DNA from 2 places in the Synechococcus sp. A18-25c genome. Region 1 is predicted to be linked to the other one. Evidence: predicted binding sites of a transcription regulator. Region 1 holds the regulator's gene; the other holds the start of a gene.
What was found. Region 1 encodes HrcA, which represses chaperone genes, less so after heat shock. Its sites were predicted from a motif close to TTAGCACTCNNNNNNNNNGAGTGCTAA; they were not measured.
Positions count from the first base shown of each region.

Region 2: a site for HrcA is predicted at 4,637-4,663, ahead of groES (co-chaperone GroES). Genes of this name have one in related genera too.

Region 1 is NZ_CP047957.1:2,189,888-2,200,831, reverse strand. It holds gene SynA1825c_RS12045 (class I SAM-dependent methyltransferase) at 1-143, shown strand, start outside; gene trpB (tryptophan synthase subunit beta) at 184-1,434, shown strand; gene hrcA (heat-inducible transcriptional repressor HrcA) at 1,642-2,634, opposite strand; gene SynA1825c_RS12030 (rhodanese-like domain-containing protein) at 2,730-3,080, opposite strand; gene SynA1825c_RS12025 (DUF3352 domain-containing protein) at 3,156-4,793, shown strand; gene SynA1825c_RS12020 (histidine phosphatase family protein) at 4,771-5,271, shown strand; gene SynA1825c_RS12015 (citrate synthase) at 5,296-6,489, shown strand; gene nuoH (NADH-quinone oxidoreductase subunit NuoH) at 6,550-7,668, shown strand; gene ndhI (NAD(P)H-quinone oxidoreductase subunit I) at 7,725-8,378, shown strand; gene SynA1825c_RS12000 (NADH-quinone oxidoreductase subunit J) at 8,375-8,974, shown strand; gene nuoK (NADH-quinone oxidoreductase subunit NuoK) at 8,997-9,329, shown strand; gene SynA1825c_RS11990 (NAD(+) kinase) at 9,346-10,287, shown strand; gene SynA1825c_RS11985 (CYTH domain-containing protein) at 10,298-10,804, shown strand.
Region 2 is NZ_CP047957.1:701,589-712,532, forward strand. It holds gene SynA1825c_RS03645 (aminopeptidase P N-terminal domain-containing protein) at 1-193, shown strand, start outside; gene SynA1825c_RS03650 (TIGR01548 family HAD-type hydrolase) at 381-1,136, opposite strand; gene SynA1825c_RS03655 (30S ribosomal protein PSRP-3) at 1,216-1,725, shown strand; gene SynA1825c_RS03660 (hypothetical protein) at 1,828-2,472, shown strand; gene atpC (ATP synthase F1 subunit epsilon) at 2,544-2,954, opposite strand; gene atpD (F0F1 ATP synthase subunit beta) at 3,032-4,495, opposite strand; gene groES (co-chaperone GroES) at 4,715-5,026, shown strand; gene groL (chaperonin GroEL) at 5,098-6,732, shown strand; gene SynA1825c_RS03685 (MscL family protein) at 6,840-7,202, shown strand; gene secG (preprotein translocase subunit SecG) at 7,271-7,501, opposite strand; gene gpmI (2,3-bisphosphoglycerate-independent phosphoglycerate mutase) at 7,526-9,109, opposite strand; gene pyrR (bifunctional pyr operon transcriptional regulator/uracil phosphoribosyltransferase PyrR) at 9,307-9,867, shown strand; gene SynA1825c_RS03705 (ferredoxin-thioredoxin reductase variable chain) at 9,852-10,073, opposite strand; gene SynA1825c_RS03710 (hypothetical protein) at 10,149-10,944, opposite strand, start outside.

The DNA of each region.
Region 1 (10,944 bases):
CCACGCTTTTGAAGAGCACTGAGCCTTACATCGAGCAGTACTTCAACCTGGATATGGAAGCGGCACTGAAGGCGGCTGGCTTTCACGATCTGCAGATCAGCGCCTGTGATCCGCGGCATCGCGTGATCGCCTGCTTACGCTGACCGCACGCTTCATCGGCCGTTAACGCGGTCAGCTGCACCCGTGACCAGCACTCTGCCTCCTCAGCCCACTGCCCAGGATTTGGCCGTGACTTCCCGGCCAGCGCCCTCCGGTCGCTTCGGTCGCTTCGGTGGACAGTATGTGCCCGAAACGCTGATGCCAGCGCTTGCCGAGCTGGAAATGGCCGCGGCAGAGGCCTGGAAGGATCCGGCATTCACCACGGAACTGAACAGGCTGCTCAAGACCTACGTGGGTCGTGCCACCCCGCTCTACGAAGCGGAGCGTCTGACGGCCCATTACCGCAGAGCGGATGGCGGCCCACGCATCTGGCTGAAGCGTGAGGACCTGAATCACACCGGTGCGCACAAGATCAACAACGCATTGGGTCAAGCGTTACTGGCGTTGCGGATGGGCAAGAAGCGGATCATCGCCGAAACCGGTGCTGGGCAGCATGGTGTGGCCACCGCCACGGTTTGTGCTCGTTTCGGGCTGGAATGCGTCGTCTACATGGGTGCTGAAGACATGCGCCGTCAGGCGCTCAACGTGTTCCGCATGCGTCTTCTCGGTGCCACGGTTCAGCCGGTGACGGCAGGGACCGCAACCTTGAAGGATGCCACCAGCGAGGCCATCCGCGATTGGGTGACCAATGTGGAAACCACCCATTACATCCTGGGTTCTGTGGCTGGGCCACATCCCTATCCGATGTTGGTTCGCGATTTTCACGCCGTGATCGGCGAAGAAACCCGGACGCAATGCCGTGAAGCTTTCGGCCGCCTGCCTGATGTGCTGATGGCCTGTGTCGGTGGTGGTTCGAACGCCATGGGTCTTTTTCACCCATTCGTTGAATGTCGTGATGTGCGTCTGATCGGCGTCGAAGCGGCTGGAGATGGCGTGGCCACAGGGCGTCATGCCGCCACCATGACTGAAGGCCGCGTCGGCGTTCTCCACGGCGCCATGAGTCTGCTGCTCCAGGATGAGGATGGTCAGGTTCAGGAAGCCCATTCGATCAGTGCCGGACTGGACTATCCGGGGGTCGGCCCCGAACACAGTTACTTGCGCGAGATTGGTCGGGCTGAATATGGCGCCGTCACCGATACGCAAGCGTTGGAGGCCCTGCAGCTGGTCAGTCGTCTGGAGGGGATCATTCCAGCGTTAGAGACTGCTCACGCTTTTGCTTGGCTGGACACTCTCTGTCCCACCCTGGCCCAGGGCACAGAACTTGTGATCAATTGCTCCGGACGCGGCGATAAGGATGTCAATGCCGTTGCAGAGCGTCTCGGCGATGCTCTTTGAAATCTGAAGTCTGGAGGGATGCACGATGGCCACTCACTCCACCAGAATCCATCGAATGCCTTGATGGTGTGAATCTTGTGCCGTTGGCCCCAGCTGTTCAGGTGTTTCACGCCTGGGGTCAGTGGTCATGACATCAATCAATCGTCGTGGTGTTGCCTTTCTGAGAATCTTGCATCGCTCAGGGCACGGCATTGAGAAACGCGGCAACTAGCTCAGTAGGTGGTTGAGAGTTCTCGCGACACATTGGACAGCCGCACGAGCCGTTGCATAAGCCATGCGCATCGGCCCGATCAGAGCCACTTGGCCGGTGCTGCCGTCGCCGCTTCTGTAACTCGCCTGCACCACCGAGCAGTGCTGTAAGGCCGTTTGGGGGTGCTCTCCCCCAATCCAGACACGGCCGCCCAAGCCTTGATCGCTGGGAGCGAAGGCCGCGGGGTTGCTATCCATCAACTCTAGGAGTGGTCTGACCCGGTCGCTCTCACTGAATTCCGGTTCGGCCACTAAGCGCGACACGCCATGCACCAGGGCCCCTTGATCGCCGGTGCTGAGCAAGGGATCCCGGCTCTGAAGCGCATCGTGGAGGGCCTGGCCGCAGGATTGCAGCTGCTGAGGCAGGCAGTTCCAGTCGAGCTGGCCACCTCCCTTCAATTGGGCGTCAGTCCATCGCTCCAGGGCTTCCACCTGATGGGCACTGCCGTGGGGCAGTCGCAGATTGAGGTGATGGGCCTGGCTGCAGTCCGCCACCACCATCACCAGCAGACGGTCTTCACTGGGCACCAGACGGATGGCTCGGAGTTGGCTTTCGGAGCGTTGCGGTGGCGTGATCAGGCTCATCAGGCCTGTGAAGTCGCTGAGGCGCCTGGCCAGTTGCAGCAGCAGATCGTCAAGGGCCGCCCAGCGCAGGCTGATCTGTGTGAGTTCCCGCTCGAGGTGCTGGGCCCCAGCACCAGGCTCCGGTAACAAGCAGTCGACATAGTGCCGATAACCCTGGGGACTAGGAACGCGTCCGGCTGAGGTGTGGGGCTGGGTGAGCAGGCCTCGTTGTTCCAGAGCGCCCATGGCGGAGCGCACGGTGGCCGAACTGGCGTTGATGCCGAAGCGCTGCACGAGCGTGCGGCTCCCCACCGGCTCGCCGGTGTCAACGTAATGGTGCACCGTGGCCTGCAAAACCTCCTGTTGACGACGGGGCAGCAGCTCCACAGCAGTCACTTAGTTGGCGGTGATCGTACGGAGGATTTCCTGGTTAAGGCTCCTTCAATGACCAAGATGTGGTCTTCAAAACCTTCGCACGGGCCTCAATACCTGGGCACGGACGGATCGATCATCACGCTCCAGGCGTCAATTCCGCCCTCCAGATTCCAAACCTCCCTTGAGGGCTGCTGCTGAAGCAGCCAGCAGCCGAAATTCCAGCTGCGCACTCCCGCGTGGCAAATCACCACAACGGGCCCATCCCCAGACAGCTTGCTGTTGACGTCGCCCATCCAGTCCTCCGCTTGGCTTAGGGGCAGGTGCGTCACGGTGTGGGGAAACGGCGCGATGGCCAGTTCTTGGTCTTCGCGCACGTCGACCAGCGTCAGTTCAGGGCTGTTGTTCAGCCAGGCGTCCAAATCAGTCGCTTTCAGAGGCTTGGGGGTGGGTCCTTGCATGGGATCAGTTTGGCCTTGGACTGGCGGTCCCCCGCGGATGGAAGAAGATGAACTCATCTGCATCGCCGCCCGTTCATGAAGGGACGCTCGTTCCTGCTGGCCCTGGCCGCTACGGCGATGGTGCTGCTCACCCTTGCGCTTGGGGTGTGGTGGGCCATGGCGCGTCAAAGCCCGCTTCGCATCGTTGACCAACCCCTTGCGTTGCCGCGGGCCGCACGCTTCATGCCTCGGGACGCTGCGCTGACGCTTCACTGGCTTGTGGATTCGCGGCAGGTCCCGGCCTACGCCCAGGCCGTCGCTCCCGTGCAACAACGCCGTTTGGTGAATGAGAGCACGCGTCAGCTGCGCGATGGAGCGTTTGCTCTGGCGGGGCTTGATTTCAGCAGCGAATTGTCCGGTTGGATTGGCCCTGAGGTCAGCTTGTCCGTGTTGCAGGCACCCTCTCCTCAACCCGGTGCTCCCCCCACCGATGGTTGGGTGTTGGCGCTGTCGAGCCGTGATGAAGACGGGGCCAAACGGTTTCTTCAGCGCTTCTGGCAAACCCGCAGCCTTGCTGGCACCGATCTCCAGATTTCCCGCTATCGCGGCATGGGCCTGATCAGTGGTCGTGGTGCCCTGCTTGGCCGTGAGCCACAGCCGATCGCCACGGCTTTGATCGACGACGATCTGTTGTTATTGGCGTCTGGACGCGGTGCGCTTGAACAGGCGCTGGATGTCTCTCAGCTGGACAGTCAGCACCAGCTTGGTGATCCCGAACTTGCGTCAGATCTGCAACGCTTCGGGCGAGGGGCAGCGATCCTCACCGCCAAGCCTGCTGCCATGGATCGATGGCTCGGCGTGCCGAGCTCCATCACCTCCCGGCCGGATCTGGAGGGAATGGTGGCTGTGCTGTCTCCTCAAAGCTCTGATCTGGGTCTGGATGCCGTGGTGCGTTTCCGCCAATCGGTGATTCCTCGTGCAGCCAAAGGATCTGAGGCCGATGCCTTGCTGCGTTCTGCCGGCGGCGATGCCGATGCCTTGGCCATGCTGGCGGATCCAGCTGCCGTGATCGCTGCAGGAAGCGAGGATCCGATAGCGCAGTGGATCGCTCCGATCATCCAGCAATCGCTGGCCTCCTCTGACAGCGGTGCCGCTGCTGCAGTGATCGGTCTGGATGACGGTCCGCTTCTGTGGCAACAGGGGGATGAGGGCTGGATCCTCGGCACGCGCCCCAATCGTCCTGAGCCCAATCGGGTGGATGAACGCCTTCAGGAGCTTGGACTTTCAGCGTCGACCCTGGCTAGTGACGGACAACCGTTGCAGGTCTGGACCCGTCTGGCCCGACAGCGTCGTCATGGTGAAGAGACCCTCCAGGCAGAACTGGCCGTGGCGCTGGAACGTCAATCTGGTGTGTCGTGGTGGGGAGAGACGCTTGATGGCCTGCGTCATCGCGCTGATGGGGGCACCCTCAACCAGCGGATTCTTCAGTTGCAGCAACTTCAAGGCGGCGCTCAGGCTCCCTGGGAGCAGCAGCTGGCAATGGCCGCTGCTCCCAGTCGAGACCATCTGAGTGAGTGGCGGCCCTGGGAGTTGGTGCAAGGGGTGGCCGGTCGGTCTCTCCTTCCCGCTGTCCAGGGGTTGGCGATTGCGGGGGGAGCTGACCAGGAGGATCAGCCTGTCCAGGATGAAAAGGTGAGCAGCCTGCGACTGCGTGCCCGACTCCAACTCGGTTGATCTTCTACTTCTGCGTCATGGCATCGCAGAACGGCGTGTCAACGGACTTGATCACCCCGATCGTGCGTTGACTGATCGAGGTCGCCTGCGCACACGCACCGTGGTGCGTCAGTTGCGACAGCTGGGGATTGAGGCAGATGTGCTGCTCAGCAGTCCCTACCGGCGAGCTCTGGAAACGGCCCAGGAGGCTGTCCGGGCTGGGTTAGCGCCTTCGTTTCAGATCGCCGAGCCCTTGGCGCCAGGTGGTGATCCGTGGCCGGTTCTGCGGGGGTTGAAAGGCAGCTGTCTGCTGGTCGGTCATGAGCCCGACCTGGGTGACCTCGCGTCAGCGCTGATCGGCGCTCGGCCAGGGGGGGTGCGCTTGCGCAAAGCGGGGTTCTGTCATCTGTGTTGGCGCGCTGATCTCAACGATCCGCGTGGGATGGCGGATCTGCAGGTGTTGCTCAGGCCACGGTTTCTGTTTCCCCGCTCCGTCTAAGTTGCTTTTCAGCAGAAGCGGGGGTTGGTGAATCAAAACGCTAGTGCCGAAATCCGCCATGAGCGCACGGGTCTTGTGTTTCGTCCTGGACTGGAGGGGGTTCCTGCGACCCAGTCCTCAATCTGTGACATCGATGGCCAGAAAGGGTGTTTGTCTTATCGCGGTTATCCCGTCGATGACTTGGCAGCCCACTGCAGTTTTCTGGAAACCACCTATCTCCTGATTTGGGGGCAGCTGCCGACACCACAGCAACTGCGCGATTTCGAGCATGAAGTGCAGATGCACCGACGGGTGAGCTTCCGTGTGCGCGACATGATGAAGTGCTTTCCGTCGTATGGGCATCCGATGGATGCGTTGCAATCCAGTGCAGCATCCCTGGGGCTCTTCTATTCCCGTCGTGCCATCGACGACCCCCAGTACATCTACGACGCTGTGGTGCGGCTCATCGCCAAAATCCCAACGATGGTGGCGGCGTTTCAGCTGATCCGCAAAGGTCAAGACCCGATTCAGCCTCGGGATGATCTGGCCTATTCAGCGAATTTCCTCTACATGCTCATGGAGCGTGAGCCGGATCCTCTGGCGTCGAAGATCTTCGATCAATGCTTGATCCTGCACGCTGAGCACAGTCTCAATGCCAGCACATTTAGTGCCCGCGTCACGGCCAGCACGCTCACGGATCCCTATGCCGTGGTGGCTTCCGCCGTGGGAACCCTGGCGGGTCCCCTCCATGGCGGGGCGAATGAAGATGTACTCGTCATGCTTGAAGAGATCGGCACTCCCGATCGCGCTGCCGAATACCTCGATGAGGCCAGGACGAGCAAGCGCAAGGTGATGGGATTCGGTCATCGCGAATACCGCGTGAAGGATCCCAGGGCCGTCATTCTTCAGTCTCTGGCTGAGGAGATGTTTGAGCGCTTTGGCCACGATGAGATGTACGACGTCGCCCGGGCGCTGGAGGCAGCCGCGGAGACACGTCTTGGTCCGAAGGGGATCTATCCCAATGTGGATTTCTATTCCGGACTTGTGTACCGGAAGCTGGGAATCCCAAGGGATTTGTTTACTCCGGTCTTCGCCATTGCCAGGGTGGCCGGCTGGCTGGCGCACTGGCGGGAACAACTCGGAGCTAATCGAATCTTCAGGCCTTCGCAGATCTACACGGGGAGCCAATTGCGTCGATGGACGCCTCCAGACGACCGCGTTTCAACCACCAGCCCTTAAGTTACATCCATCAAATCTCTGCACATGGTGACCTTCTTCGCCACCAGCGCACCGGCACTGGTGAGTCCAGGCCTCGATCTTGAACGGAGCTTTAGCCAGGCCCTCGAAGGCTTTGGGCTCTCTGAACAGGCGGCTCGCCTGATCTGGCTGCCCCTTCCCATGCTGCTTGTGCTCGTGGCGGCAGTCGTCGGCGTGCTTGTCACGGTCTGGTTGGAGCGCAAGATCTCTGCGGCCGTTCAGCAGCGCATTGGGCCTGAATATGCCGGTGCCCTCGGCGTGCTTCAGCCCCTTGCTGATGGCCTCAAGCTTCTGGTCAAAGAAGACATCATCCCGGCCCGTGCCGACAGCTTGTTATTCACCCTTGGCCCCGTGCTCGTGGTCATCCCGGTGATCCTGTCGTGGCTGATCGTTCCTTTTGGCCAAAACCTGCTGATCAGCAACGTTGGGGTGGGCATTTTCCTTTGGATCTCGCTCAGCAGCGTGCAACCCATTGGCCTGCTGATGAGCGGTTATGCCTCTAACAACAAATATTCCTTGCTTGGTGGACTCAGAGCTGCAGCGCAATCCATCAGCTATGAAATTCCTCTTGCCTTGGCTGTGCTGGCCGTGGTGATGATGAGCAATTCCCTCAGCACAGTCGACATCGTTGGACAGCAGACCGGCGCTGGCATCCTCAGTTGGAACATCTGGCGTCAGCCAGTCGGCTTCCTGATCTTTTGGATCTGTGCGTTGGCGGAATGTGAACGTCTTCCCTTTGACCTCCCCGAGGCGGAGGAGGAATTGGTGGCTGGTTACCAGACCGAATATGCCGGCATGAAGTTTGCCCTCTTCTACTTGGGCAGCTACATCAATTTGGTGCTCTCAGCGCTCTTGGTTTCGGTGCTGTACCTGGGCGGTTGGGGCTTCCCCGTTCCGGTCGAATGGCTGGCCGGATGGCTGGGGCAGTCTGTTGATGCTCCATTGGTGCAGGTGATTACCGGCACCACCGGGATCGTGATGACCGTGCTGAAGGCCTACCTGCTGGTGTTCGTGGCGATTCTCCTGCGTTGGAGCACTCCTCGGGTCCGCATCGACCAGCTCTTGGATCTCGGTTGGAAATTTCTGCTCCCTCTGGCGCTGGTCAATCTGCTCGTCACAGCCGCTCTCAAGCTGGCCTTCCCCGTTGCATTCGGCGGTTAGGTTTTAGTACTTAGGCTCAGTGCCCCAGGGCATCTCCGTTTTCTCTCCCTCAGGCCATGTTCGGTTTCCTCAAACAGGTCGGTGACTACACCCGAGATGCGGTCGATGCGGCGCGCAATCTCACCCAGGGTCTTGCGGTCACCTTCGATCACATGAAGCGCCGTCCAGTGACGGTGCAATACCCCTACGAAAAGCTCATCCCATCCGAGCGCTATCGAGGCCGGATCCACTACGAATTTGACAAGTGCATCGCCTGTGAGGTGTGCGTGCGGGTGTGTCCCATCAACCTGCCGGTTGTTGACTGGGTGATGAACAAGGCCACCAAGAAGAAGGAGCTTCGCAACTACTCCATCGATTTCGGGGTCTGCATTTTCTGTGGGAATTGTGTGGAGTACTGCCCCACCAACTGTCTGTCGATGACCGAGGAATACGAATTGGCGGCTTTTGATCGTCACAGCCTCAACTACGACAACGTCGCCCTCGGCCGTCTTCCTACGAGCGTCACCACAGATCCTTCCGTGCAACCATTGCGGGAACTTGCTTACCTTCCGGCGGGGGAAATGGACCCTCATGGTGTGGATCCCGAGCGTCCTCGTGCCGGTCAGCGACCTGATCAGGTTCTGGCTTCGTTGAAGTCCACCACCGGCTCTGCCGTGGATGGAGGAGAATCCTCTGCAGCATCCACCGCTCGCAAGGAGAGTGCCGAATGACGATCGCAGCCTCAACGCAGCTGATCTGTTTTTTGGTCCTCAGTGCTGTGGTCGTGCTGGGCGCCTTAGGTGTGGTCCTGCTCAGCAACATTGTTTACTCAGCTTTCCTGCTGGGGGGTGTATTCCTGGCTGTTGCAGGGCTCTATCTGCTCCTTAACGCCAGCTTCGTCGCAGCCGCGCAGGTCTTGGTTTATGTGGGCGCTGTCAACGTCCTAATTTTGTTCGCCATCATGCTGGTGAACAAACGCGAAGACCTGGCACCGATTCCCGGCTTATCGACCCGGCGCCTGCTGTCTGGTGGTGTGTGCGCAGGTCTGTTCGCTCTCTTAACCCGCGTTGTGGTTACGACGCCTTGGACCCAAGGGCCGGAGCCCATTGGAGAAGGCGCCACCATCCGCATCGGTGAGCACCTGTTTACCGATTACTTGCTCCCGTTCGAGGTGGCGTCCGTGCTGTTGCTCATGGCCATGATCGGTGCGATCGTTCTGGCCCGTCGTGACGTGCAATCGGTTGATCCCGGCACCGGTGAAACGGTTGATCAGGGTCTGATCGAGAAAGCCCGGACGCCACTCCTGGTGGACCAACCCCCTTCCTGATCCTTTATTCCTGCTCCTTCTCATGCTCTCTGAGCTGCTGTCCGGTTCTGTTCCTCTTGAGGCCTACCTTTTGGTGGCAGCCGTGCTGTTCTGCACAGGTGTCTGGGGCTTGATCAACAGCAGGAATGCCGTGAGAGTGTTGATGAGCATTGAACTAATGCTCAATGCCGTCAACATCAATCTGATGGCGTTTTCCTCCTATGTGGATGGCCAGCTGATCCGAGGCCAGGTGTTTTCGGTGTTTGTGATCACAGTGGCTGCGGCCGAGGCCGCTGTTGGTTTGGCCATTCTTTTGTCGCTCTACCGCAACCGCGTCACAGTGGACATGGAACGCTTCAACCTTCTGCGCTGGTAGGGCCGGCGCCCCTGCCATGCGTCTGCAACGGGTCTGGCTGATCTACAGGGCTGAAAGTCCTTTGGCACAAAAGGAAGCGCGCTCCTGTGCTGCGGCGCTTGAACAGCTCGGCGTGACGGTCGCCGTCGCCATGAGTGGTCTCACTGCCGACCCCTACCCGGGTCTGCTGGCATCAGAGCCTGAGTTGCCAGACCTGGCAGTCGTCTTGGGTGGTGACGGCACCGTGCTCGGTGCAGCTCGCCATCTGGCCGTGCATGACGTGCCCATCCTCTGTTTCAACGTTGGCGGGCATCTCGGCTTCCTGACCCATGAGCCGGGTCAGCTGCGTCGCGAAGGGCTCTGGCAACGTCTGTTGGATGACCACTTCGCCATGGAGCGCCGCATGATGCTTCAGGCGGTTGTGCATCGTGGTGATGATTTGCACTGCCCGGTTTCTGGACTGCCTGACCATGCCGAGGGTGGGCCGGAGCGGCACTGGGCCCTGAATGACTTCTATCTGAGGCCTTATCAGGAGGATCTCGCGCCCACCTGCACGCTTGAGCTGGAAATTGATGGTGAAGTGGTGGATCAAGTCCGCGGTGACGGTCTAATCCTGGCCACGCCAACGGGCTCCACGGGATACGCCGTTGCCGCCGGTGGGCCGATTCTCCACCCAGGCATCGATGCCATCATCGTCAGTCCGATCTGTCCAATGAGCCTGTCCAGCAGGCCTGTGGTGCTTCCCCCGCGGGCTCGCCTGGTGATCTGGCCTCTTGGAGACGGGTATCGCGAGGTGAAGCTTTGGAAGGATGGAGCTAGCGGTCCTGTCTTATCGCCTGGTGAATGCTGTGTCATTCAGCGAGCTCCCCATCACGCGCTGATGGTTCAGTTGGAGCAAGCCCCCTCGTACTACCGAACCCTGGCGCGCAAACTGCACTGGGCCGGCAGCCTCGTGGACAGCATGCCTTCGCCCAACTGAAGACACTGCGATGCCTCTTGAGATTGAACGTCGTTTTCTGGTCAGTGGTTCCGGCTGGCGTGTGCACGCCGGTGAGCCTCAGCCGCTACGTCAGGGCTATCTGGCATCGAGTGAACAAGGCTTCACCGTGCGCATGCGCCTGCGCGCTGACGGCCGGGCATGGCTCACGCTAAAAGCTCCGGCCGATGGGATCGCTCGCCATGAATTTGAGTACGACCTTCCGTCTGCTGATGCTGAGGCCTTGTGGGCTCTGGCGCCCCATCGCTTGGCCAAAACCCGCTACGCCTTGGCTCTTCCTGGAGGCGACTGGGTTTTGGATTGTTTTGAGGGTGAGAATGCCCCCCTGGTGTTGGCGGAGGTGGAGTTGCCTGATGCTGCGGCTCCACTGGTTCTGCCTGACTGGTGTGCTGAAGAGGTCACCGGTGACGGCCGCTGGAGCAATGCGGCCTTGGCTTGCAATCCGATCAGTCGGTGGGCACCGGCCACACGCTCGCGGTATGGATGGGATCCGGCATGAGCTGACCCGCATTTTCACGCTTGCAAGAGTCTTCCACTTTCCTTTAGATTTTGTTTGGGATCATTCAAATGACGCGTGCACGGGCTTTACGACGATGACGGCATCCTGAGATTCATTGGTCTCGATCGTGAGGCTTGTGT
Region 2 (10,944 bases), 1.0 Mb from region 1:
GGTGGAGCCCGGCCTCTACGTGAGTGATCGTCTGGCGGTCCCCGAAGGACAGCCGCCTATCGACGATCGCTGGAAGGGCATCGGCATCCGCATTGAGGACGATGTGGCGGTCCGTGATCGTGAGGATGTGGCCTGTGGCCATGAAGTGCTCAGTGTGGAGGCTTTGAAGGCAGTGCAGGCCATGGAGCGCTAACGCATGCCAGGTCAAGCGTGAGCCAGCCCAGGCACACCTCCGGCTGCATCAGCTCGCTGCTCATCACCACCGGCGCCGATACGCAGAGCGAGTATCAAAAGCCCTGTTCGCATGTCCTGGACATCCTGAGACCAGTGCGGTGTGCTGGTCGTGGAATCCGGAGGTTCCTCTCCCGTTGGCCCGATCCTCAGCGTCCTGTCTGCCGTTCCAGCCATTGCGTGGCTGAGCGGGTGTCAGGAAGGATTTGGTCGGCTCCGGCATCGCGCAGTTGCTGCTCGTAGGCCCTGCGTTCAGGACTGCCTGGCCGAAGATGAGGGGGCGCGACCGCGAGGCTGATCCAGCGGCGCTCAGTACAGGCGCTGCGTGCGTTGACCACGGTTTGCACATCAGCAACTGTGTCGCCCAGGTAGGCGACGGTCCCGCCGGATTCGTCACTCAACAGGTTGTTGCTGAGCTGAATCAAGCCGCGCGGATCCGGCTTATCGGGTGCATCACCCATGGCGATCAGCGGCGGTGTTGCCAGCCTGAGACGCTGCTCCAGCACGAAGCGGGCTGATGGCGGTTCGGCACCGCTGACGAAGCCCCAGGTCCATCCCAGGTTGTGGATCGCGCTGAAGAAATCAGCGCTTACCAGCAGCGGTTCATCGCGGATGAAACCCTTCCAACCGCTGGGATCACCATCGGGATCACCACCAAAATAGAAGTTGCTGAAGATCTCGATCAGCGCCTGGCGTTTGGGGAGAGGGGCCCCATGTCTGCGCAGGAGTTCAAGACTGGCATCCCAGTCGTTGTTCCAGCATCCTTCTCCCTTGAGGGCATCTATGGCCGAGGGGCTCGGCCTCCAGCCGCTGTAGTGCTCCACGGTGGACTGAAGTGCTTTGCGGTAGCTGCCAGCCACATCGCGGATCACTCCGTCGATGTCAAACAGCAGCAGTTGACTCATGACTGGTCGCCGAATCAGGAACAGGGTTATGGCGGCTGGTAGGTTAGTTGTTTGTCCTTGATTCTTGAGCGCTGACACCATGACGGTTTCCGAAGGCGCTGCCGTCGACCAGGAGGTCACCGCCGAGGCAGCGACAGCTGATCAGGCTCCCCAGAGCACCAGCAGCGACGCTGATCAGCAGCAAGAGCCAAAGGAAGGCCGTCCGGTGATGCGTGGCGGTAACGCCGCCCTCGCTTCCGCCACCATCGACGCTGACGGTGTGCCCTCCGGCTACACCCCAAAGGCTGATGAAGGTCGCTTCCTTCTGAAGATCCTCTGGCTGCCCGACAACGTGGCACTGGCTGTCGATCAGATCGTCGGTGGCGGTCCGAGCCCTCTCACCGCCTACTTCTTCTGGCCCCGTGAGGATGCGTGGGAAACCCTCAAGAGTGAGCTGGAAGGCAAGAGCTGGATCACCGACAACGAGCGTGTCGAAGTACTGAACAAGGCCACTGAGGTGATTAATTACTGGCAAGAAGAAGGCAAGGGCAAGAGCCTCGATGACGCGAAGCTCAAGTTTCCCGACGTCACCTTCTGCGGCACTGCCTGATTTGTTGGTTCAGGGTCTTTCCGCCACGACCTGCATCAGCAGGTCGTTTTTTTTTGTCTGGTGGTTCAGAGTTGAGCACGAACCGTCTGAAATCATGCGCTGATGGAGAACGATGATCCAGTCATTACGCGCACGAACTGGACTCCGCTTGCCTTGCGTGGACACAGTTGGCCGACGCATCGCCTGGTTATTGATGAGGCTGGGGGTTGGGCGGAGTTGCGACCCAATGTTCCGCTGAACAGGCCGCTGTTGATCCTGAGTGAGGTCAGTGGACTGGTGTTATTGATCTGGCAATTCATCACGGATGGGCAGGGATCAGCCTTCGCGTTGCTAACGATTCTGTTGATTGCCACGCCTATTTTTGGCTTCACCCTGCGCACAGTGGTCTTTGATTTTCGATCAGGCTGGTTTTGGGAACAACGACTGGTTGCACCTTCGAAGCGCTTAGTGGAGGGTCGTCTTTCAAGCATCCATGCCGTTCAAGTGATTCCTGAACGGGTTTTTACTGGCGATACCTACGGGATGACTTATCGGCGCACATTTTTTATGAGTTATGAACTGAATCTGGTCAATCATCGTGGCGGGCGACTGAATCTGATTGATCACGCCATCTTGAGTTGGCTGCGGCAGGATGCGCACAGGCTGGCGCAGTTCCTAGATGTTCCGGTGTGGGACATCACCTGGGATTCGGACAATGCTCAGACCATGAACGAACTCAAAAAGCAGGTGTTGGACAATATCCGCTAATTAATTCAAGTCAAAAAAAATCCGGGAACTGGCGTTCCCGGAAGTGAACCAAGGGTTTTCAATCCAATGATTCAGTCTTGATTCTTGGCGGCCTGGGCTCGAGCACGGGCGCGATCGAGACTCTGTTGAGCTTTGACTTTCTCTGCGGACGCAGGTTGACCTTCCATCTTGCTCACAGCACTGCGCGCGGCCTGGAGCTCACTGTCTGCAGTGCTGCTGTCGATGGATGTGCCCAGCTCCGCTGAGTTCACCAGGATGGTGACATCATCAGCTTCAACTTCGGCAAACCCGCCCATCAAGGCAATGCATTGCCAGGTGCCTTGATCGCGGACGCGCAGCACACCCACGTCAAGCGCTGCCAGAAGGGAGACGTGACCTGGAAGGATGCCGAGTTGGCCGGTGGTGCTGGGCAGGATCACCTCATCGGCAGGGCCGTCGAACACGCTCTGGTTGGGTGCCAGCACGCGGAGGGTGAGGGACATGGGGAAGGAGAGCTTGGTGGAGGAGCGGTGGCGCTGAGTGGAACAACGGGGAGCATAAACTCATGCTCCCCGGATGATCACTTGGCTTCTTCAGCGATCTTGGCGGCCTTGGCCTTAACTTCCTCGATGTTGCCCACGAGGTAGAAAGCCTGCTCGGGCAGGTGGTCGAGCTCACCAGCCAGGATCTGGTTGAAACCGCTGATGGTTTCTTCCAGCTTCACGTACTTGCCAGGCATGCCGGTGAAGATCTCAGCCACGAAGAAGGGCTGGGACAGGAATTTCTCGATCTTGCGAGCGCGATCAACGGTCTGACGGTCGTCTTCGGAGAGTTCGTCGAGACCCAGGATGGCGATGATGTCCTGAAGTTCCTTGTAACGCTGCAGGGTGGACTGCACGGCACGGGCGGTGCGGTAGTGCTCGTCCCCAACGACAGCCGGCTGAAGCATGGTGCTGGTGGAATCCAGAGGGTCCACAGCGGGATAGATGCCCTTGGAAGCCAGGGCACGGTTCAGAACCGTGGTGGCGTCCAGGTGAGCAAAAGTGGTGGCCGGTGCCGGGTCGGTGAGGTCGTCAGCAGGCACGTAAACGGCTTGGATCGAAGTGATCGAACCTTCCACGGTGGAGGCAACACGCTCCTGAAGCGCGCCCACGTCGGTGCCCAGGGTGGGCTGGTAGCCCACAGCGGATGGCATACGGCCCAGCAGTGCGGACACTTCGGAGCCGGCCTGGACGAAGCGGAAGATGTTGTCGACAAACAGCAGCACGTCCTGCTTGTTCACGTCACGGAAGTGCTCAGCCATGGTCAGAGCGGAGAGACCCACGCGCATGCGGGCGCCGGGGGGCTCATTCATCTGGCCGTAGCAGAGGGCCACCTTCGACTTGGACAGGTCTTCGGAGTTGATCACTCCGGACTCCTTGAACTCCTCGTAGAGGTCGTTGCCCTCACGGGTGCGCTCACCCACACCGCCGAAGACAGAGACGCCGCCGTGTTCTTTCGCGATGTTGTTGATCAGCTCCTGAATCAACACGGTTTTGCCCACACCGGCACCACCGAACAGACCGACCTTGCCGCCCTGGCGATAGGGAGCCAGAAGGTCAATCACCTTGATCCCGGTTTCAAACACCTTGGGCTTGGTTTCGAGCTCGGTGAGCTTCGGAGCTTCTCGGTGGATTGGGGCGGTCTCGGAGGTGGTGACGGGACCCTGCTCGTCGACAGGCTCACCCAGCACGTTGAAAATGCGGCCGAGGGTGGCTTCACCCACGGGAACGGAGATGGCAGCGCCGGTGTCGACGGCTTCCATGCCACGGACCAGACCATCCGTGCCACTCATGGCCACGGCGCGAACTCGGTGATCGCCCAGCAGTTGTTGCACTTCGGCGGTCAGGGCCACGTTCTGGCCTGCAGGATTCTTGCCTTCGATGCGTAACGCGTTGAGGATTTTGGGCAGCTTGCCGGCGGGGAATTCCACGTCCAACACCGGGCCAATCACCTGGCGGACAACGCCTTTGGTACCGGCGGAAGCGGGAGCAGCAGCGGCCATAAGTAAGGAAATGTGTGAGGGAGGCGGGTAAAGCTTTCCCTTCCTGAGCGGCGCAACGATACCACCGCCGCGGTTGATCCCAAGGGGGTTCGGTCACCCGCACGCCTGGCGCATGGTCGGAAGGCGAAGCCCGGTCATAGGTTGGCAATCGTCGACCTTGAGTGCCAGCTCGAGTCGAATTGGCGCCAATGCGCCTTGTCCCTGCTCCTGCAAGAACCCATGGCTGCTGTTTCCCTCAGCGTCTCCACCGTTAAGCCCCTCGGCGATCGCGTATTCGTCAAGGTCTCTGAATCTGAAGAGAAGACCGCCGGTGGCATCCTTCTTCCCGACACCGCCAAAGAAAAGCCCCAGGTGGGTGAGGTGGTTCAGGTCGGACCCGGCAAGCGCAACGACGACGGATCCCGTCAGGCTCCCGAAGTTGGCGTGGGCGACAAGGTCCTCTACAGCAAGTACGCCGGTACCGACATCAAGCTCGGCAGCGATGAGTACGTGTTGCTATCCGAGAAGGACATCCTCGCCGTCGTCAACTGATCGGTTTGCGTCTGTCCGTTCCATGAACGGCAGCTGTTTGTTGTTCCCATTCCACTGATTTCCTGCCTCCCATGGCTAAGCGCATCATTTACAACGAGAACGCCCGTCGCGCGCTCGAAAAAGGCATCGACATCCTTGCTGAGTCCGTCGCCGTGACACTCGGCCCCAAGGGTCGCAACGTGGTGCTGGAGAAGAAATTCGGTGCTCCTCAGATCATTAACGATGGTGTGACCATCGCCAAAGAGATCGAACTCGAGGATCACATCGAAAACACCGGCGTGGCCCTGATCCGTCAGGCTGCCTCCAAGACCAATGATGCCGCTGGCGATGGCACCACCACGGCCACCGTTCTGGCCCATGCCATGGTCAAAGCCGGTCTGCGCAACGTCGCTGCCGGTGCCAATGCCATCACCCTGAAGAAGGGCATTGATAAGGCTTCCGAGTTCCTGGTTGAGAAGATCAAGGAAAACGCCAAGCCGATCGCCGACAGCAATGCCATCGCTCAGGTGGGCACCATCTCCGCCGGCAACGACGAAGAAGTGGGTCGGATGATCGCCGACGCCATGAACAAAGTCGGCAAAGAAGGTGTGATTTCCCTGGAAGAAGGCAAGTCGATGACCACCGAACTGGAGGTCACCGAAGGCATGCGCTTCGACAAGGGCTACATCTCCCCTTACTTCGCCACCGACACCGAGCGGATGGAAGCCGTCCTGGACGAGCCCTACATCCTTCTCACCGACAAGAAAATCGGTCTGGTGCAGGACCTGGTGCCCGTGCTGGAGCAGATCGCCCGCACCGGTAAGCCTCTGCTGATCATCGCTGAAGACATCGAGAAGGAAGCCCTGGCGACCCTCGTGGTCAACCGTCTGCGTGGCGTGCTGAATGTGGCCGCCGTGAAGGCTCCTGGTTTCGGTGATCGTCGCAAGGCGATGCTGGAAGACATGGCTGTTCTGACCAATGGTCAGCTGATCACTGAAGACGCCGGTCTGAAGCTGGAGAACGCCAAGATCGAGATGCTGGGTACCGCCCGTCGCGTCACGATCAACAAGGACACCACCACCATCGTCGCCGAAGGCAACGATGTGGCTGTGAAGGCCCGCTGCGAGCAGATCCGTAAGCAGATGGACGAAACCGAGTCCACCTATGACAAGGAGAAGCTGCAGGAGCGTCTGGCCAAGCTGGCCGGTGGTGTGGCTGTGGTGAAGGTGGGTGCAGCCACCGAAACCGAGATGAAGGACAAGAAGCTTCGCCTCGAAGATGCCATCAATGCCACCAAGGCGGCTGTTGAAGAAGGCATCGTTCCTGGTGGTGGCACCACCCTGGCCCACCTGGCGCCTGCACTGGAAGAGTGGGCAGCTGCCAACCTCAGTGGTGAAGAGCTGATCGGTGCCAACATCGTGGCGTCTGCTCTGACGGCGCCTCTGATGCGCATCGCCGAAAACGCCGGTGTCAACGGAGCTGTGGTGGCTGAGAACGTGAAGGCCAAGGCCTTCAACGACGGCTACAACGCAGCCAACGGTGAGTATGTCGACATGCTCGCAGCCGGCATCGTGGATCCCGCCAAGGTGACACGTTCCGGAATGCAGAACGCGGCATCCATCGCTGGCATGGTGCTGACCACCGAGTGCATCGTGGCTGACATGCCTGAGAAGAAGGAAGCAGCTCCTGCCGGCGGCGGCATGGGCGGCGGCGACTTCGACTACTGATCCCAACGCCTGTGGCCGCCAAGCATTGGGCGGACAGTTCAGCCCCCGTGTCAACGGGGGCTTTTTCATGCTTGTGTTGCAATGGAAGGCCTTTTCTTTGGCCTTCCATGTTTTACCGGCGCTGGATTCGTGAATTCACGGAATTCTTCTTTCAGAAGGGCAACGCCTTGAATCTGGCCATCGCGGTGGTGGTTGGCAGACAGTTTCAGCAGATCGTCGATGCGCTCACCAAGGATTTGCTGATGCCCCTGCTCAATCCCTTGATCCGTCAAGGTGATTGGGAGACCTGGGGTATCCCCTTCGGAGGCGGCGAGCTGTTGATCGGCCACGCCCTGAATGTGGTCTTGAATTCCATCCTGGTGGGCTGGGCGCTGTTCATGATCGTCAAGGCGATCAATCGCTCCCAGCGCCTGGCAGAAGAAGGAATCAACAAGGTTCGCCCTCGGCCGTCAACCGAATCCGATCTTTGATTCACACCCACGGGGCTGTGGCCAATGCAGCCCCCTTGCAAGCTGTGGGCTCGGCTTGACTCTCCCGCTTAGCTCAACCAGCCTGCGCTCAGGATCACGGCGAGTGTCAGGAAGATGGCCAGTGTGGTCCAGGTGAAGCGGTTGAGCGTCGCCTCAGCACTGCTCGCGCTGGTGAACGATGAACTGCCACTGGCGGCAAGGCCTCCCATGCCGTCCCCCTTCGGGCTATGGAGGAGCACAAACAGAATCAGAAGCAGCCCGCTGCCGATCCAAATCCAGGAGAGGACGGTAGTAATCATTCCCTAATTTTATGCGGAGGTGGCTCAGGCCGGCTGAGGCAGGCGAGCCGTTGAGGGCACAGCCGTGTCGATCGGTTCAATCAGGGTGCTTCCGGTCATCGCCGCAGGTTTGTCGAGATCCAGGAGCTGAAGCAGGGTCGGGGCGATGTCCGCCAGACCACCGTTCTCTCTCAGTCGGATGGCATTTCCCATACCAGGCACCTTGCGGCGCTCTCCCTCAACAAGGATCAACGGCACGGGGTTGGTGGTGTGCGCCGTCCAGGCCTGACCGTCGTCACCTTGCATCCGCTCGGCATTGCCGTGGTCGGCGGTGATCATCAGTGTTCCTCCCATGCGGCCGACCGCATCCAGGAGTCTGCCGATGCAGTGATCCACCGTTTGAATAGCCTCGGTGGCCGCTTCCATGACGCCGGTGTGCCCCACCATGTCTGGATTTGCGTAGTTAATCACCACCAGTGAATACACCCCTTGTTCAATCGCGTCGATGCAGCTGTCGGTGAGGGTGTTCGCAGCCATGGCCGGAGCCTGGTCGTAGGTGGCCACACGAGGGGAGGGCACGAGATGGCGGTCTTCTCCCTTGAGAGGTTGCTCCACTCCGCCATTCATGAAGTAGGTGACGTGCGGGTACTTTTCGGTTTCGGCCGTGCGGTACTGACGTAAACCTTGAGCGGACACCACATGTCCCAACAGGTCGTCGAGCGATTCGGGTGGGAAGGCGACCTCCACGGGCAGGGTCGCTTCGTATTGGGTGAAAGTCACCACATCCAGCTCAGGCCGTTGGGGACGCTCAAACCCATCGAAGGTCTCGCGAACGAGGGACTGAACGATTTGGCGCGCCCGATCGGGTCTGAAGTTGAACATCAGCAGCGCGTCTCCATCCTTGAGGTAGCTGTCGGCCAGCCGGATGGGTTCCACAAACTCATCGGTGATTTCGCTGGCATAGCTGGCCTCCAGGGCCTCGGTGGCCGAGAGCGGATTCACCGGCACCTCTGGGTTGGTCAGCAGGTCATAGGCCTTTTCTGTGCGCTCCCAGCGCTGATCTCGGTCCATCGCCCAGTAGCGGCCGCACAAGCTCACGATGCGGCCGACGCCGCTCGAGGCGATGGCGTTCTCAATCTGTTTCAGGTACCCCGGCCCGCTCTGGGTGGGCGTATCGCGTCCATCGGTGACCGCATGAATGGCGACATTGTTGAGGCCTTGGTCAGCGGCCCAGTGGAGCAACCCGCAGAGGTGATCCACATGGCTGTGAACGCCGCCATCGGAGCAGAGTCCGAGCAGGTGCAGCGTCCCACCATTGGTGCGCAGACGTCCTGCTAGAGCCTGCAGGCTGGGGACGGCGTCCAGTTGCTTCTCGCGGACCGTATCGCCGATCCGAACCAACTCCTGGCGAATGATCCGACCAGCGCCGATGGTGAGGTGACCGACTTCGGAGTTGCCCATTTGGCCATCGGGTAAGCCCACATGGGAGCCGCTGGCCTGAATCAATGTCTGGGGATATGCGTGCCGCAGCGCATCCATCACGGGTGTCTCTGCTGAACGGATCGCGTTGTGATCGGTGTCGCTGCGCTCGCCCCATCCATCAAGAATGGCCAGCACAACGGGTGCCACGGCCCGATCCTTGAGTGGACTTCGCTTATCACTCTCAGCAACGGTCAAAACGCTCTATCCGTTCTTAAGGCCTTCTCCAGAATCCAAAGCTACCTCCGGACCCCTCTCTCAGGGAATGCTTGTGCGCCGAACAGTCAGCTTTTGCATATCTGAAGGCCAAAAATCGGCATAAAGTCTCTTCTTCCATCGCTTCGGTCATGGTGTCACCCGGGAATGGTGAGCGAATCGAGATTCTTTCCGCCGATGACGTCAGGAGAACTCTGTCCAGGCTGGCCTCACAGGTTCTCGAATGTGTTGGCGGAGTTGAGCAGCTTGTACTGCTGGGAATTCCCACCCGTGGGGTTCAGCTTTCGGCGGTGCTTGCGCAGTGTCTGGAGGAGCAGAGCGGTCATCCGGTGGCGCAAGGAAGTTTGGATCCCACCTTTCACCGCGATGATCTAGAGCGGGTAGCGATGCGTCCCGTGCAGGCCACCGATCTTCCTGTCAGCGTCGAAGGACGCGATGTGCTTCTGGTCGACGATGTGATTTTCACAGGCCGGACAATCCGTGCCGCCCTTGAAGCGATTCAGGCCTGGGGGCGACCAAGACGAGTTCTGTTGCTTGTCATGGTCGACCGTGGCCATCGCGAACTGCCGATTCAGCCAGACTTCTGCGGACGTTCAGTCCCCACGCGGCGCACGGAAAGCATCGAGCTGCGTTTGCTGGATGTGGATGGGGAGGAAGGCGTTTTCCTCCGCAGCCTTCAGGAAGCGGACTGAAGTTCGTCGTCACGGAAGTGGGCTTTGTAGCGACCGAAGGCCACGATCACAGGGAGCGTCGGGCTGATCGGACGACCCTTCCATTCCGAAAGCACGTTGACGACGTCACCCTCGCTCCCTTTCATATCGAAAGCCTCGCCCCGATGCTGAGGGTGGTTGTAGACGATCACTGATGAGGTCACCACGACCTTGTCACCCGGCTGCATGCGCGATTGATCCCAATGCGGCACATCCTGTCACGGCTGCTTCGCTCATGGCGGCTTCGCTCACGGCTGCTTTGCTCACGGCTGCTCCGCCCTGCAGAGGCTCTCGGGACCTTCTTCCACCAGAACGCCGCCCAGATCGGAGCAACCTGCAACGAACGCACTCCAGGGATCCATCCCACTGGCCAGACGATCTTCGACGGCTGCATTCAGGCGCGCTCCATCGACGGTATGGGCAGGGAGGCTTCCATGGCTGTGGTGTTCCTGCAGGTCCCGGAGACTCTGAATCGCCAGCTCCACCTCCTGGCGCAGGGGCAGCGCATGGGTCTGCCACCAGGGATGATCCAGCTGATTGAGCACGCTGAGCGCTTCCCACCACTGCTGCCGCTCCACCTTGCTCTTCAGACGCTCATGGTCGATGCGATTGCGGTTCCAGGTTTCGCGCAGACTGTCGCTGAGTTGGCTGCCGGGTCGCTGACCTTTGAGTTCAAGCGGCTGGAGCGTGGCCAGCGCTGCGTCGAGATCGCCGGCTCGGAACTGTTCCAAGGCACGAGACTGCAACCGTTTGCGCCATTGGCTCAAGCGCTCACGATCCCTGTTGCGTTCTGTCTCCGAGCCAACCTCTGAAATCACTAGCTGCGACTGCAGCTGAAGCGCCTTGGCGCTTTCTCCGGCTTCCCAGGCCAGTTCCGCTTGGCGGCGTCGACACACCGCCTGTTCCGTCGGGGCATCCTGCGCCAGCCAGCGCAGGGCCGCCAGCTGCTCTCCGTAGCGCAGACACGCTTCGAAATCACTGCGGGAGGCCGCGTCTCGTAGGCGCTCCGGCAGTTGCTGTTCCCACCAGTACGCAACCCCGCACAAACCTGCCACACCA